2 regions of the Pseudomonas sp. F-14 TE3482 genome follow, and region 2 is predicted to be linked to the other one. Evidence: riboswitches for the same ligand, from Rfam matches in the RefSeq annotation. Region 2 holds a riboswitch; the other holds the start of a gene.
What was found. A riboswitch is a leader RNA that binds a small molecule or an ion and turns the genes downstream of it on or off. The one in region 2 is predicted to bind cobalamin.
Positions count from the first base shown of each region.

Region 1 (8,234 bases), 1.7 Mb from region 2:
AGGCATCGACGATCACCAGCCATAATTCATGAGGGCTGCGGGTGCGCAGGTGAAACAGCACATCGTCGCGTTGACGCGGTCGGCCGTTGAGCAAGGTGCCGGGCCAATTGATCGATCCGCTCAGGGCCGCGTGACGTTTGCCCTGTTTACCGTGATCCAGCCGTCCTGCGCGGGGTCTGGCATTCGCCCCCGCGTCCGATCGAGGGCGAATGCCTAGGGCTTTTTTGGCCAGCTCGGCACTTCACGTCGAGCGCCGACCGGCAGCGCCTGGGCGGGCATTTCGCCCCACTGGCCCTGACCTTCGCTCGGGTTGGCGTTCTGATTGGAAGGTGGCTGCGCTGCGGGTGATTGGTGCGGCGCTGGTGGCGAGTGTTCGCGACGACGATGGCGCAAGGCAAACTCGGCGACCGCGTCGATATCTTCTTCGCCAATGGCATTCGCTCCGCGCCAGGCGGCATGAGCCCGAGCTGCACGTAGCCAGACCAGATCGGCCCGCAGGCCATCGACGCCGGCAGCAAAGCAGCGCTCGGTTATCTGCGCCAGCGCGGCATCGTCGAGGGGAATGTTCGCCAGTGCCGAGCGCGCCTTTTGGCAGCGCTCGCGCAGTGCGTGTTGCTGGCTTTCCCACTCGGCGCAGAACCCTTGCGGGTCGCTGTCGAAATCCAGTCGACGACGGATGATCTGACCGCGCTCGACGGGTGCGGTGTGGCCACTGAGGGCGACATTCAAACCAAAGCGGTCGAGCAATTGCGGACGCAGCTCGCCCTCTTCCGGGTTCATGGTGCCGATCAGCACAAACTTCGCCGAATGCCGATGGGAAATCCCGTCGCGCTCGATCAGGTTGGTGCCGCTGGCGGCCACATCGAGCAGCAGGTCCACGAGGTGATCGGGCAGCAGATTGACTTCATCGACATACAACACGCCGCCGTCGGCCTTGGCCAGTACGCCGGGGGAAAACTGTGCGCGACCTTCGCTCAAGGCCGCGTCGAGATCGAGGGTGCCCACCAATCGTTCTTCGGTGGCGCCCAGAGGCAAGGTGACGAATTGACCGCTGGCCAACAGGTCCGCCAAGCCTCGGGCCAGGGTCGATTTGGCCATGCCGCGCGGACCCTCGATCAGCACGCCACCGATTTTAGGGTCGATGGCGGTCAGGTATAGCGCGAGCTTCAAGTCATCGGCGCCGACCACGGCGGAGAGCGGGAAATGGGGGGTGTCGGTCATTTTCAAATCTCAGTCATGGTCGGTGGCAGGCACACCTTGGACCTGTGGGAGCGTGGCTTGCCCGCGAAGGCGTCCGCTCAGTCGAAATCAATGTTGATTGTGAGGGCCTCTTCGCGGGCAAGCCACGCTCCCACAGGTTAGCGATGCCACAGATTTAGCCGTCTTCTTCTATATCCAGCAACAAATTCTCCAGCGCCTCGCGGTACTCGCCCGGTTCTTTCCACAGCCCCCGCTGCTGCGCTTCGAGCATGCGTTCGGTCATGTCACGCAAGGCATGGGGATTGTGTTCGCGGACAAAGTCCCGGGTTGCCGGATCGAGCAAATAGGCGTCCGCCAGCAACGCATATTGGTGGTCGTCGATCAGCTGCGTGGTGGCGTCGAACGCAAACAGGTTATCGACCGTCGCCGCCAGTTCGAACGCGCCTTTATAGCCATGACGCTTGACCCCGTCGATCCATTTCGGATTGGCTGCCCGGGAACGAATCACCCGGTTAAGCTCTTCCTTCAACGTGCGGATCTTCGGCAAATCCGGCTGACTGTGGTCGCCATGGTAACTGGCCGCCGCTTCACCGCTGAGGCTTTCGACGGCTGCCAGCATGCCTCCCTGGAACTGGTAATAGTCGTTGGAATCGAGCAAGTCGTGTTCACGGTTGTCCTGGTTTTGCAGCACCGCCTGCACCTGGCTCAAACGCTGGGCGAACTGTTCGCGGGCGACGGTGCCTTCGTCAGAGCCGCCGTAAGCGTAGCCGCCCCAGTTCAGGTAAACCTGGGCCAAATCTTCACGGCTTTGCCACAAACGACCGTCGATGGCGCCCTGCACGCCTGCTCCGTAAGCACCCGGTTTGGCCCCGAAGATGCGCCAGCCGGCTTGCCGCCGCGCAGCGTCTTCATCCAGACCGGACTCCAGCAACGCTTGCCGCTCGGCGCGGACCTTGGCCGCCAACGGGTTGAGATCGTCCGGCTCATCCAGTGCGGCGACCGCTTGCACGGCGGCGTCGAACAGCCGGATCAGGTTGGCAAAGGCATCGCGGAAAAATCCGGAGACGCGCAAGGTCACGTCCACCCGTGGACGGTCCAGCAAACTCAACGGCAGAATCTCGAAATCGTCGACCCGCTGGCTGCCAGTCGCCCAGACCGGACGCACGCCCATCAGCGCCATGGCCTGGGCGATGTCATCGCCGCCGGTGCGCATGGTCGCGGTGCCCCAAACCGACAGACCGAGCTGACGCAGGTGATCGCCGTGGTCCTGCAAGTGCCGCTCAAGAATCAGGTTCGCGGACTGGAAACCGATGCGCCACGCGGTGGTGGTCGGCAGGTTGCGCACATCCACCGAATAGAAATTGCGCCCGGTAGGCAGCACGTCCAGACGGCCGCGACTCGGCGCGCCGCTAGGCCCGGCCGGGACGAATCGACCACTGAGGGCATCCAGCAGGCCGCGCATTTCCGCTGGGCCGCAGGCGTCCAGACGCGGGGCAACGACTTCGCGCAGGCTGTTGATGATCGCACTCACTTCCGACCAATCACCCTCCTGTGGGAACGGGCCTTTGTGGCGAGGGAGCTTGCTCCCGTTGGACTGCGCAGCAGTCCCATTTTTTGGGGCCGCTTCGCGACCCAACGGGAGCAAGCTCCCTCGCCACAGTGGCTCGCTCCCACCGGGGCCGGGCATGGCTTGAGGATGGTTCAGTAGCTCGGCCTCGGGACTCAAAGTCTGTTCAATCACCTGCGCGGCGAACAACTCCAGACGTTCACGGGTATCCCCCGCCGTACGCCACAGTTCATCGCTGACCGACAGCAATGCCTCCGGTCGAGGGCCGCTCCAGGGCTCGGCCAAAACGCAATCCAGCGGATCGAAGCCCAACGCAAACGCCTTGGCCAGCGCCCGCAACAAACTCGATTGCGCCCCACGGCCATCGCCGCGCGGAATCCGCAGCAAGGCCAATAAGGTGTCGATGCGCAACCGCCCCACTGGCGACTCGCCAAACACGTGCAGACCATCGCGGATCTGCGACTCCTTCAAGTCGCACAGGTACGTGTCCAGGCGCGGTAACCAGATCGCCGCATCGGCATCGCTGTCGAGTTTCTCGTCCAGTTGCAGTTCACGGTCGATGTGCGTGTCGCGCACCAATTGCAGAATGTCGCGCTGCAGTTCCCGGGCGCGGCGCGGATCGAGCAATTGCGCTTCGTAATATTCGTCGGCCAACAATTCGAGATTGCGCAGCGGACCGTAGGTTTCGGCGCGGGTCAGCGGCGGCATCAGGTGATCGATGATCACAGCCTGCGTACGGCGTTTGGCCTGGGCGCCCTCGCCCGGGTCATTGACGATAAACGGATAGATGTTCGGCAGCGGCCCGAGCAAGGCGTCCGGCCAGCAGTTTTCCGACAGCCCGACGCCTTTGCCCGGCAGCCATTCGAGGTTGCCGTGCTTGCCCACATGGATCACGCCGTGAGCGCCGTAGGTGTTGCGCAACCAGAAGTAGAACGCCAGATAACCGTGAGGCGGCACCAGGTCGGGGTCGTGATAGACCGCGCTCGGGTCAACCTGATAACCCCGGGCCGGTTGAATGCCAACAAAGGTCAGGCCGAAGCGCAGACCAGCAATCATCATTCGCCCGCCACGGAACATCGGATCGTTTTCGGCCGAGCCCCAACGCTCCAGCACCGCCTGACGATTGGCCTCGGGCAGCGCGTTGAACATCAGGTTGTAGTCGTCCAGCGCGAGGCTTTGATGACAGGGACGCTGATCGAGGGTGTCGAGGTCGTTGCTGACGCCGCCGAGCAATTGCTGGATCAGCGCGGTGCCGGTGCCTGGCAATTCAGCCGGCAGCGGATAACCTTCAGCGTGCAGCGCTCGGAGGATGTTCAACGCCGCAGCCGGAGTATCGAGGCCGACGCCGTTGCCGATACGCCCATCGCGAGTCGGGTAGTTGGCGAGGATCAGGGCGATGCGTTTTTCGCCGTTGGGCACCCGCGCCAGATCGATCCAGCGCCGGGCCAGTTCGGCGACAAAATCCATGCGCTCAGGTTGCGGCCGGTAGCAGACCACGTCTGACTGACTGCGCTCGCTGCGCCAGGCCAGGTCCTTGAAACTGATCGGCCGGCTGATGATCCGCCCGTCCAGCTCCGGCAGTGCGATGTGCATCGCCAGGTCGCGGGGACCGAGGCCTTGTTCGCTGGCGCGCCAACCGGGTTCATTGTCCTGGGCGCAGATCGCTTGAATCACTGGAATGTTGCGGCGAAACGGCCGCAGGTGCGGCGCTTCGGGGCTGGACTGGGCGAAACCGGTGGTGTTGAGAATCACCCCCGCCTCGACTTCATCCAGCATGTCCTCAACCACCGTCAGGCAGCCGGGCTCTTTCAAACTGGCCAGTGCAATCGGTAACGGGTTCAACCCCGCTGCCTGCAGACGCTGGCAGAAAATATCGATGAAACCGGTGTTCGCCGCCTGCAAATGCGAGCGGTAAAACAGCACCGCCGCCACCGGCTGACCAGCTTGCCAGTCGGCTTGCCAATCGCTCAGCTCAGCGGGGCTTTTGTGCGGATGGTAAATCGCCGTGCGTGGCAGGGTTTGCGGCTCGGACCATGAGTAGTCGCGATCCAGCCAGCGATTGGCGAGGCAGCGAAACAGGTCGAGTGCGTTGGCCATGCCGCCCTGACGCAGGAAGTGCCAGAGCCGGTCGCGGTCTTGCGCGGTTACGGTGCTCAGGTCACTGAGTTCCGGGTCCGGGCGATCGTCCCCCGGCACCAGAATCAGCTGCACACCGCGCTCGGACAATTCCACAAGCCGCTCAATGCCGTAACGCCAATAGGCGATGCCGCCGTGCAGCGAGATCAGAATCACCTTGGCGTGGCGCAGCACTTCGTCGACGTAGAGATCGACCGAGGCGTGATTCTGCACCTGCATCGGATTGGCCAGGCGCAGGCTCGGGTAATCGTCGGGCAACTGCTGCGCCGCTTCGGCTAGCAATGCCAGGCTGGAATCGCCGCTGCACAGGATCACCAGCTCGGCGGGGGTTTGTCCAAGGTCGGCAATGTTGTCATCCGACACGAAACCGCCGGGCTGAGTCCTGAGCAGGTGCATGGTTTAAACGCTGAGCGCAGCGCGCAATTGCGCTTCGAGTGCAGTGGCGTCCAGATCCTGACCGATCAACACCAGACGGGTGGTGCGCGCTTCTTCAGCGCCCCACTGACGGTCGAAGTGCTTGTCGAAACGCGTGCCCACACCCTGGATCAGCAGGCGCATCGACTTGTTCGGTACCGCCGCGAAACCTTTGACCCGCAGGATGCCGTGCTGGACCACCAGTTGCGTCAGCGCGTCCATCAGCAGGCTTTCGTCGGCTTGTGGCAGCTCGATGGAGATGGAATCGAACGCGTCATGGTCATGATCGTGATCGTCTTCGCCTTCATGGTGATGATCGTGATGGCTGTGGCGGCTGTCGATGTGTTCTTCGGAGCCGGCACCGAGGCCGATCAGCACGTCCAGTGGCAGACGACCGCTGCTGGCCTCGATGACTTTCACCGCTGGCGGCAGTTCTTCGGCGACTTCCAGGCGCACGCGGGCCAGGTCTGCGGCGCTGATCAGGTCGGCCTTGTTGAGGATCACCAGATCGGCGCTGGCCAGTTGGTCGGCGAACAGCTCATGCAGCGGCGATTCGTGGTCCAGGTTCGGGTCGAGTTTGCGCTGGGCATCCACTTGATCCGGGAACGCAGCGAAGGTGCCAGCAGCGACGGCCGGGCTGTCGACCACGGTGATCACCGCGTCAACGGTGCAGGCGCTGCGGATTTCTGGCCACTGGAAGGCTTGAACCAAAGGTTTTGGCAGGGCCAGACCCGAAGTTTCGATCAGAATGTGGTCGAGGTCGCCGCGACGAGCGACCAGTTCGCGCATCACCGGGAAGAATTCTTCCTGAACCGTGCAGCACAGGCAGCCGTTGGCCAGTTCGTAGACGCGGCCGTTGGCTTCTTCTTCGGTACAACCGATCGAGCACTGCTTAAGGATTTCGCCGTCGATGCCCAGCTCGCCGAACTCGTTGACGATCACCGCGATGCGACGGCCCTGGGCGTTGTCGAGCATGTGGCGCAGCAAGGTGGTTTTGCCCGAGCCGAGGAAGCCGGTAACGATGGTGACAGGGAGTTTGGCCAGTGTTTTCATCGGATGCCCTTTGGCAAGGTGGCGGGCATACGGGACGACAATCGCAGCGGCGGATGCACGCGCGCAAGAGTTCCGCCACCGGATCACCCCGCCCGGTTGTAGTGAGAATCTGTATCGAGGCAGGTCTCCTGGCTGACGGTGTGCCGGGCGAGTCAGCCTGGCATTCGCTGCGCCTTCCCGCGAACCTGATGGATCAGGGCTTGCAGTGGCGTGGCAGCGAACATCACCGTTCACAGTTGCGGGGGCAGCCGCGGCATCGACCGCGTTCCCTTCTTAGCTTCGGCAGACGCCGAAGAACCTCGAAAGCGCAAGGCTACGCATCGTGTGGGGGCGGGTCAATGTCCTATAGGAGAATGTGATCACCTGTGGGGGTTTGCCTGTGGCGAGGGAGCTTGCTCCCGTTCGAGCGCGAAGCGGTCACAATCAGATACATGCGGTCTGCCTGTAGATATGCAGTGCATGGTTTTACGACTGCTTCGCAGCCGAGCGGGAGCAAGCTCCCTCGCCACAGGTATTTGGTGTCAGTTGAGAACCCTTGCCAATTGACGCCCAACCCCCGCCCATGCTCTCCTACACGCCTTGTTACGGGTGCCCTTCACAGGGTGAAACGGGAAACCGGTGAATCATGTGCTTTACTCTAAAGCCATGTCAGTCCGGTGCTGCCCCCGCAACGGTAAGCGAGTGAAGCGTCAAATCCACTGTGCCCGTCATACGGCATGGGAAGGTGATGCTTGCAGGTTTGGGCACAAGCCCTGCCCCTCGCGAGCCCGGAGACCGGCCCGCAACACAAAGTGACTTTTACGTTCACTGAATAACAAACCCGCGGTGGGCGGGCGCTGTTCGAAATCTCTGCCTGCCCCGGCGTACGGAGGTTTTCATGCGCTCTATTCACCCGCTGACAGACCAGAGGGAAGCGCCATGTCGATCATCAGCAGCACCGCCAGCAACACCGATAAAAAGAGCACGATCAGCACCACCACTACCCTGAGCCAACGCCTGACCGCCGCTTTTTGTGCGTCGATTCTTGGCGCCAGCCTTGTGTATTTCGCCGGTTTCTCGCACATCGAAGCGGTACACAACGCCGCGCACGATACCCGTCACAGCGCCGCATTCCCGTGCCATTGAGACCTGCTGACATGATCAAGCGTATTGCGCAAACCGCAGGTTTCACCGGGCTGCTGGCCGCCCTGCTGCTGACCCTGCTGCAAAGCTTCTGGGTGGCTCCGCTGATTCTGCAGGCCGAGACCTACGAAAAATCCGAGCCGGCCGCGGTTGAAATCCACGAGCACGCCGCGGGAGCTGTCACCGCTCACACCCACGATGCCGAAGCCTGGGAGCCGGAAGACGGCTGGCAGCGCGTGCTGTCGACCACCGGCGGCAATCTGGTGGTGGCGGTGGGTTTCGCCCTGATGCTCGCGGGCCTCTACACCTTGCGCGCTCCACGCCGTACCTCTCAGGGCCTGCTCTGGGGTCTGGCCGGTTACGCGACGTTCGTGCTGGCGCCCACCCTCGGCCTGCCACCTGAGCTGCCGGGCACTGCCGCGGCGGATCTGGCGCAACGGCAGATTTGGTGGATTGGCACCGCCGCGTCCACAGCAGTCGGCATCGCGCTGATCGCATTCAGCCGCCACTGGCTGATGAAGATCCTTGGTGTGGCGATCCTGGCCGTGCCTCATGTGATTGGCGCGCCTCAACCGGAAGTCCATTCGATGCTCGCGCCGCAAGCCCTGGAAGCGCAGTTCAAAATCGCTTCGCAGCTGACCAACATGGCGTTCTGGCTGGCCCTGGGCCTGATCAGCGCCTGGTTGTTCCGCCGCAAAAGCGATGGCCAATACTCCGCATGACTGACGTCAGCGCAGCGCCG
Region 1 is NZ_JBRJII010000001.1:4,151,839-4,160,072, reverse strand. It holds gene AB7M26_RS18875 (vWA domain-containing protein) at 1-94, opposite strand, end outside; gene AB7M26_RS18870 (ATP-binding protein) at 214-1,221, opposite strand; gene cobN (cobaltochelatase subunit CobN) at 1,376-5,299, opposite strand; gene cobW (cobalamin biosynthesis protein CobW) at 5,303-6,370, opposite strand; cobalamin riboswitch at 6,472-6,687, opposite strand; cobalamin riboswitch at 6,940-7,167, shown strand; gene AB7M26_RS18855 (CbtB domain-containing protein) at 7,289-7,495, shown strand; gene AB7M26_RS18850 (CbtA family protein) at 7,507-8,214, shown strand; gene AB7M26_RS18845 (cobalamin biosynthesis protein) at 8,211-8,234, shown strand, end outside.
Region 1: another riboswitch for cobalamin. It lies ahead of cobW (cobalamin biosynthesis protein CobW); the one in region 2 lies ahead of cobO (cob(I)yrinic acid a,c-diamide adenosyltransferase).

Region 2 (8,234 bases):
GCTGATCCCCTGTGGGAGCGGGCTTGCCCGCGATGACGTCGGCACATTCAACATCGATGTAGTCTGGGCTTTCGCTATCGCGGGCAAGCCCGCTCCCACAGGGTTTTCGTCTTGCAGTGATCATATTATTTAGCCGCGGAAACGCGCCACACCTTGTTCCCCACATCATCCGCCACCAGCAAGCCGCCTTGCTGATCGATCACAACACCCACCGGCCGGCCCATGGCTTTTTCGTCGTCAGTGAGGAAGCCGGTGAGTACATCCACCGGCTGCCCGGTCGGTTTGCCGGCGGTGAACGGCACGAAAATCACTTTATAGCCGCTGTGAGGTTTGCGGTTCCACGAGCCGTGTTGGCCGATGAAGGCGCCTTGGGTGAACGGCGCGGGCAACTTGCTGCCTTCGGCGAACGTCAGGCCCAGTGACGCGGTATGCGGCCCCACCGCATAGTCCGGTGCAATCGCCTTGGCCACCAGATCGGGGTTTTGCGGCTCGACGCGAATGTCGACGTGCTGGCCGTAATAGCTGTAGGGCCAGCCGTAGAACCCGCCATCCTTCACGGATGTGATGTAGTCCGGCACCAGGTCGCTGCCGATTTCGTCACGCTCGTTGACGGCTGTCCACAGTGCGCCGCTCTGCGGTTCCCAGGCCAGGCCGTTTGGATTGCGAATCCCCGAGGCGAAGATCCGATGGTTGCCGGTGGCGCGTTCCACTTCCCAGATCGCCGCGCGACCTTCCTCCTGATCCATGCCGTTTTCGCCGACGTTGCTGTTCGAGCCCACGGTGACGTACAGCTTGCTGCCATCCTTGCTGGCGATGACGTTTTTGGTCCAGTGATGATTCAGCGTGCCGCCCGGCAGGTCGACCACCTTGATGGGCTGCGACTTGATCGCCGTCTCACCGTTTTCATAGTGGAAACGCAGCAGGCGATCAGTGTCGGCGACGTACAGGTCATTGCCGACCAGGGTCATGCCGAAGGGCGAATTGAGGTTTTCCAGGAATACCGTGCGGGTTTCGGCAACGCCATCGTGGTCCTTGTCCCGCAACAGGGTGATGCGGTTCGGGCTGGGGACGCCAGCACCGGCACGGCCCATGACTTTGCCCATGACCCAGCCGCGAATGCCTTGACCATCATCGGGTTTAGGCGGTGCATTGGTTTCGGCCACCAGCACATCGCCGTTTGGTAATACGTAGAGCCAGCGCGGATGATCGAGGCCTTCGGCAAACGCCACCACTTGAGTCCCGGTCGCGGCGACAGGTTTCTTGCCTTCAGGCCAGCCGATCGCCGGGGCGATGTTCACCGTCGGGATCAGGGTTTTATTCGGTTCTGGCAGCTTGGGCGAGGGGCCTGTGCCATCCGAGACTTGCAGGCTGGAGGTTTCACCACAGGCGGCGAGCCCTCCGGCGAGCGCGATGATGAAAACGAGCTGGGGTTTGCGCATTACTGATCTTCCCTATGAATGCATTGACGTAATCATAGAGAAGCGTAGACGTTCGATGGTTCAACCGGTCAGCCGCGGGCTTCCTTGAGCAGAACAGCGATGCCTGGATGGTAGTTGCCGGCTTCATTGCGCAACTTGCGGTAGGCGTAAGGGAAATACCAGGCCACGGCGCAGGTATGTTCCTTTTGCAGGTCGTCGACCATGTCCTGGAGTTCTTCCGGGGTGGCGCTGTGTTGGGCTTTTTGTGGCGCGACAAACAGACAGCCGAGTTTCAGATCGCTGGCGTAGCTGATTCGCTTCGCGTCACTGGTGATGTCCGCCAATGCCTGAGTCAGGTTCAGGCTATTGACCCGTGGCCAGCGCTGGGTGGCCTGGAGATACGCGCGCTCTTCGCTGCTGGCGATAAACAGATCGGCGCGGGCGTTGCGTTCGCCTTCTTCGATCTGTTTGCGGGTCGACGTCTGTGCCAGCGTGACCATTTCTGCCATCCAGGCCGCGGCGCAGAGCAGACCGAGGTTGGCGTTTTCGTCGTACCAGTAAGGTGTATCGTTATCGCCGCGCACGGTGTTGTAGCGGTCGATACAGTCAAACCAGCGTTCCAGTACCGGCCGCAGGAATTCCAGCTTCGGATTGCTGATGATCATGCCTTGCATGTGGCTCACCCTTGTTATTGTGTTGTCAGGTTGTGGCTCTTTGATATCACTGCTGGCAGTGTGGCACAAGATTGGCGTCAGTTAATTGATCGACGGCAGTTATTCGCTCAGCGGTGTCCCGGCTTTAATTGACGCTCCATCCCCAACCCTCTAACCTTCGCGGCTTGTTTCAGGTGCTCTGTGACCTTGGTCGACAGAGTGAAACAGGGAAGCCGGTGAGTGAATTTCTTCCAGCGAAGAATGATCACGATCCCGGCGCTGCCCCCGCAACGGTAAATGAGTAAAAGCTGCGCGAGGGCCTGTCATCAGGCCCTAGCCACTGTGTCGACTGTCGACATGGGAAGGCGCGCAGTCAGGCGCAAGCCGCTCATGAGCCCGGAGACCGGCCTGATTCATCCAACGGCATCACGGTGGGCGATGCCAGGCTTCTTGCCGTCTATTCTTGTGCCTGCCCGCCGTTATCCAGCCCCAACGGAGAGCTCCCCCATGACTGATACTCCCGATCGTGACGAACGCCATCTGGCGCGCATGCTGCGAAAAAAAGCGGTGATCGACGAACGCATCGCCAACTCGCCGAATGAATGCGGTTTGCTGCTGGTGCTTTCCGGTAACGGCAAAGGCAAAAGCAGTTCGGCGTTCGGCATGCTCGCGCGGTCCATGGGCCACGGCATGCAGTGCGGCGTGGTGCAGTTCATCAAGGGGCGCACCAGCACTGGCGAGGAGCTGTTCTTCCGACGCTTCCCGGAGCAAGTGCGTTTTCATGTGATGGGCGAGGGCTTTACCTGGGAAACCCAGGACCGTCAGCGCGACATCGCCGCCGCCGAAGCCGCCTGGGCAGTGTCCCGCGAATTGCTGCGTGATCCGGCCATTGGCCTCGTGGTGTTAGATGAATTGAACATCGCCCTCAAGCACGGCTACCTCGATCTCGATCAGGTGCTCAGCGACTTGCAGGCCCGTCCGCCGATGCAGCACGTGGTGGTCACCGGTCGCGGCGCCAAGCCCGAGATGATCGAACTGGCCGACACTGTCACTGAAATGGGCATGATCAAGCACGCCTTCCAGGCCGGAATCAAAGCGCAAAAAGGCGTCGAGTTGTGAACTGCACTTTATGAATAGCCATCGTCAATGCCCGGCGGTACTGATCGCCGCGCCGGCCTCCGGCCAGGGCAAGACCACTGTCACCGCCGCGCTCGCCCGTTTGCATCGCAATCAGGGGCGCAAGGTTCGCGTGTTCAAATGCGGCCCGGATTTTCTCGACCCGATGATTCTCGAGCGCGCCAGCGGCGCACCGGTTTATCAACTCGACATGTGGATGGTCGGCGAGCAAGAAAGTCGACGGCTGTTGTGGGAAGCCGCTGGCGAAGCCGATCTGATCCTCATCGAAGGCGTCATGGGGCTATTCGACGGTACGCCATCCAGCGCCGATCTGGCGCGGCACTTCGGTGTGCCGGTGCTCGGCGTGATCGACGGCACCGCGATGGCGCAGACGTTTGGCGCGCTGGCCCTGGGCCTTGCGCGTTATCAGCCGGATTTGCCGTTTGCCGGTGTGCTGGCCAATCGGGTCGGCACCGTGCGCCATGCGCAATTGCTCGAAGGCAGCCTGACTGAAGGTTTGCGCTGGTACGGAGCGTTGTCCCGGGAGACCGGCATCGAATTGCCAAGTCGGCATCTCGGCCTGGTTCAGGCCAGTGAATTGAATGATCTCGACCTGCGTCTCGATGCGGCGGCCGACTCATTAGCCAGCAGTTGCGATGTGGCGCTGCCGCCAGCCGTGGAATTCGCCGCGCCTGAAATGATCGCAGCCGAACCGTTGCTGGCCGGTGTGCGGATTGCCGTGGCCCGGGATGAAGCTTTCGCGTTTACCTACGGCGCGAGCCTGGATCTGCTGCGGGCCATGGGCGCCGAATTGACTTTCTTTTCGCCGATCCGCGACAGCGAATTACCTGAGGCAGACAGCCTCTATCTGCCGGGCGGTTACCCTGAATTGCACCATGTAGCGTTGTCGCAAAACACGCCGATGCTGACCGCGATCCGCGCTCACCACGCGGCGGGCAAACCGTTGCTGGCCGAGTGTGGCGGCATGCTGTATCTGCTGGATTCCTTGACCGATGTCGAGGGCACTCGCGCTGAACTGGTTGGCTTGCTGGCCGGTGATGCGGTGATGCAGAAGCGTCTTGCCGCGTTGGCCTTGCAGGCGGTCGAATTGCCGGAAGGTTTGCTGCGTGGGCACACCTATCACCACTCGCTGACCAGCACCGGGCTTGAGCCGATTGCTCGAGGTTTGAGCCCCAATGGCGGACGAGGGGCGGAGGCGGTTTATCGTGAGGGGCGGATGACGGCCTCTTATGTACATTTTTATTTTCCGTCCAATCCATCGGCGATTGCAGCGCTGTTTGTGCCTGACCTTGAGGACGCCTTCGCGAGCAAGCCCGCTCCCACAGGGGGATGCAATTCAAATGTGGGAGCGGGCTTGCTCGCGAAGAGGCCATGACCGACAACACATTTTCCGAAGCCGAACGCGCAGCCGTTTACCGAGCCATCGCCGAGCGCCGCGACATGCGGCACTTCAGCGGCGGCACGGTCGAACCCGAGTTACTGAGACGTCTGCTCGAAGCCGCGCACCAAGCGCCGAGTGTCGGCCTGATGCAGCCCTGGCGTTTCATCCGCATCAGCGACCGGGTACTGCGCGGCAAGATTCAGCAGTTGGTGGAAGAAGAACGCATCCGCACCGCCGAAGCCCTCGGCGAGCGCTCCGACGAATTCATGAAGCTCAAGGTCGAAGGCATCAACGACTGCGCCGAGGTGCTGGTCGCCGCGCTGATGGACGATCGTGAGCGGCATATCTTCGGCCGTCGTACATTGCCGGAAATGGACATGGCCTCGCTGTCCTGCGCCATCCAGAACCTTTGGCTCGCATCCCGCGCCGAAGGCCTTGGCATGGGCTGGGTGTCATTGTTCGAGCCACAAGCGCTGGCGGACTTGCTGGGTTTACCGACCGGGGCCAAGCCTTTGGCCGTTCTTTGTCTGGGGCCGGTCAAGGAATTCTACCCGGCGCCGATGTTGGTACTCGAAGGTTGGGCGCAGGCGCGTCCACTCAGCGAATTGCTGTATGAAAATTATTGGGGAGTGAGTCAATGAGTGTGGCGTTGTTGAGTGTCGCCGCGGTCGCGCTGGATGCGCTGCTGGGTGAGCCCAAACGCTGGCATCCGCTGGTGGCGTTCGGTCGTTTTGCCGATCGCATCGAGCAACGTTTCAACTCCGGTGGCCGCGGCTGGCGCAGTCACGGCGTTACGGCCTGGGTGATGGCGGTCGTGCCGCTGACCTTGTTGGCCACCGCACTTTCCTGGGCGCCTTACGTTGGCTGGATTGTCGAGATTCTCTTGCTCTATTGTGCCCTCGGCATGCGCAGTCTCGGCGAGCACGTCGAGCCGGTGGCCAAGGCCCTGCGCAGCGATGATCTGATCGAGGCGCGCAAACGTGTGGGTTATCTGGTCAGCCGTCAGACCAGCGAACTGGATGAAACCGAAGTCGCCCGCGCCGCCACCGAGTCGGTGCTGGAGAACGGCAGCGATGCGGTGTTCGCCGCGCTGTTCTGGTTTGCCGTGGCGGGTGCGCCCGGCGTGGTGCTCTATCGCCTGAGCAACACGCTTGATGCGATGTGGGGTTATCGCAACGATCGCTTCGAACGTTTCGGTTGGGCTGCGGCGAAGATCGATGATGTTCTGAACTACATTCCTGCACGCCTGGTGGCGTTGACCTACGCGCTGCTGGGTAAAACCCGACTGGCGCTGAAGTGCTGGCGTATCCAGGGCCCAACCTGGGACAGCCCGAATGCCGGGCCGGTGATGGCGGCCGGTGCTGGCGCGCTGGGTGTCGAGTTGGGCGGGGCGGCGATTTATCACGGTGAACTGCATCAGCGTCCGCAATTGGGCGAAGGGGTGCCGGCGGATGCCGATTCCATCGACCGTGGCTGGCAATTGGTCCAGCGCGGGGTATGGTTATGGCTGCTGATTCTCTGCGTGGGGGCTGAATTCTATGCTTGAACACGGTGGCCGCTTGCGCAATGCGGCGCTTGAATACGGCATTGCCGAAGCCGATTGGCTCGACCTGTCCAGTGGCCTGGCGCCTTGGCCATTCCCGGTTCCGGACATCCCGCTGCGGGCCTGGGCGCGGTTGCCAGAAACCGATGACGGTCTGGAGCAGGCTGCCTGCGACTATTACGGTGCGGCTCAGGTGTTGCCGGTGGCCGGGTCGCAAATGGCGATCCAGTTGCTGCCGCGGTTGCGCCGGGCCGGCAAGGTCGGCGTGCTGTCGCCGTGTTACGCCGAACACGCCCAAGCCTGGCGTCGCAACGGGTACATCGTGCGTGAAGTGCTGGAGTCGGAAGTCGATTTCTTTCTCGACAGCCTCGATGTGCTGGTGGTGGTCAACCCGAACAATCCCACAGGGTTGAGCCTGACGCCGGCTCGTCTGCTGGATTGGCATTCTCGGCTGGCCCAGCGCGGTGGCTGGCTGGTGGTGGACGAGGCGTTCATGGACAACACCCCGCATTTGAGCCTGGCGCCGTTTGCCAATCAGATCGGTTTGATCGTGCTGCGCTCCTTCGGCAAATTCTTCGGCCTGGCCGGTGTGCGACTGGGGTTTGTGCTGGCCGAGCGCAAGTTGCTCAAGCTACTGGCCGAACAGGTCGGACCCTGGGCGGTCAGTGGGCCGACCCGAGTGCTGGGCCAGGCGTGCCTGACGGATACGGACGGGCACACCCGACAGCGCATTCGTACTGACGAGGCCGGCGAGCGTCTGGCGTTGCTGCTTGAACAGTACGGTCTCAAACCCCAGGGCGGTTGCGCATTGTTCCAATGGCTGATCATCGAGTGCGCCGAAGCACTGCACGAATTCATGGCCCGGCGCGGCATTCTGCTGCGGTTGTTCACCCACAACAGCAGCCTGAGGTTTGGCTTGCCCGCCGATGAAGCGGATTGGCTGCGTCTTGAGCAAGCGCTTGAAGCCTACGTTAAGGAAGCGCAATGACTACGTTGATGGTGCAGGGCGCGACTTTGATGGTGCAGGGCACTACATCGGACGCCGGTAAAAGCACACTGGTGACGGCGCTATGCCGCTGGGTTGCGCGCCAGGGTGTCAGCGTCGTGCCGTTCAAGCCGCAGAACATGGCTCTCAACAGCGCGGTGACCGCTGACGGTGGCGAGATTGGTCGCGCTCAAGCGGTGCAGGCCCAGGCCGCCAACCTTGAACCGCACACCGACATGAACCCGGTGCTGCTCAAGCCCAATAGCGATACCGGCGCCCAAGTGATCATTCATGGTCGCGCGGTCACCACCATGAATGCTGTCGCCTATCACGACTACAAAGCCATCGCCATGCAAGCGGTACTGGCCTCCCATGAGCGGTTGAGTGCGGCGTATCCGGTGGTGATGGTCGAAGGGGCGGGTTCGCCGGCAGAGATCAACCTGCGGGCCGGCGACATCGCCAACATGGGTTTTGCCGAGGCGGTGGACTGCCCGGTGGTGCTGATCGCCGACATCAATCGCGGTGGAGTTTTCGCGCATTTGGTCGGTACGCTGGAGCTGCTGTCCCCCAGCGAACAGGCAAGGGTCAAAGGCTTCATCATCAACCGGTTTCGCGGCGACATCGCCTTGCTGCAACCAGGCCTCGATTGGCTGGAGGCGCGCACTGGCAAACCGGTGATTGGCGTTTTGCCTTATGTGATGGACCTGCATCTTGAGGCCGAGGATGGTCTCGATCAGCGGCAGACCGACAAGGCCGATCAGGTACTCAACGTGGTGGTGCCGGTACTGCCGCGCATCAGCAACCACACCGATTTCGATCCGTTGCGCCTGCATCCGCAAGTGGACCTGCAATTCATCGGCCTCGGTCAGGCGATTCCGCCGGCCGACCTGATCATTCTTCCTGGCTCGAAAAGCGTGCGCAGTGACCTCGCATACTTGCGAGCCAACGGTTGGGACACGGCGATCTCGCGGCACTTGCGCTACGGCGGAAAAGTGCTGGGGATCTGCGGCGGTCTGCAAATGCTCGGCGAGCACGTGCACGACCCGCTGGGCCTTGAAGGCGCGCCGGGTTCCAGTGCCGGCTTGGGCTTGCTGGCGTTCGAAACGCAGCTCGAAGA
Region 2 is NZ_JBRJII010000001.1:5,866,276-5,874,509, reverse strand. It holds gene AB7M26_RS26625 (PQQ-dependent sugar dehydrogenase) at 126-1,439, opposite strand; gene AB7M26_RS26620 (hypothetical protein) at 1,508-2,092, opposite strand; cobalamin riboswitch at 2,247-2,497, shown strand; gene cobO (cob(I)yrinic acid a,c-diamide adenosyltransferase) at 2,579-3,190, shown strand; gene AB7M26_RS26610 (cobyrinate a,c-diamide synthase) at 3,201-4,583, shown strand; gene bluB (5,6-dimethylbenzimidazole synthase) at 4,580-5,230, shown strand; gene cbiB (adenosylcobinamide-phosphate synthase CbiB) at 5,227-6,135, shown strand; gene cobD (threonine-phosphate decarboxylase CobD) at 6,128-7,120, shown strand; gene AB7M26_RS26590 (cobyric acid synthase) at 7,129-8,234, shown strand, end outside.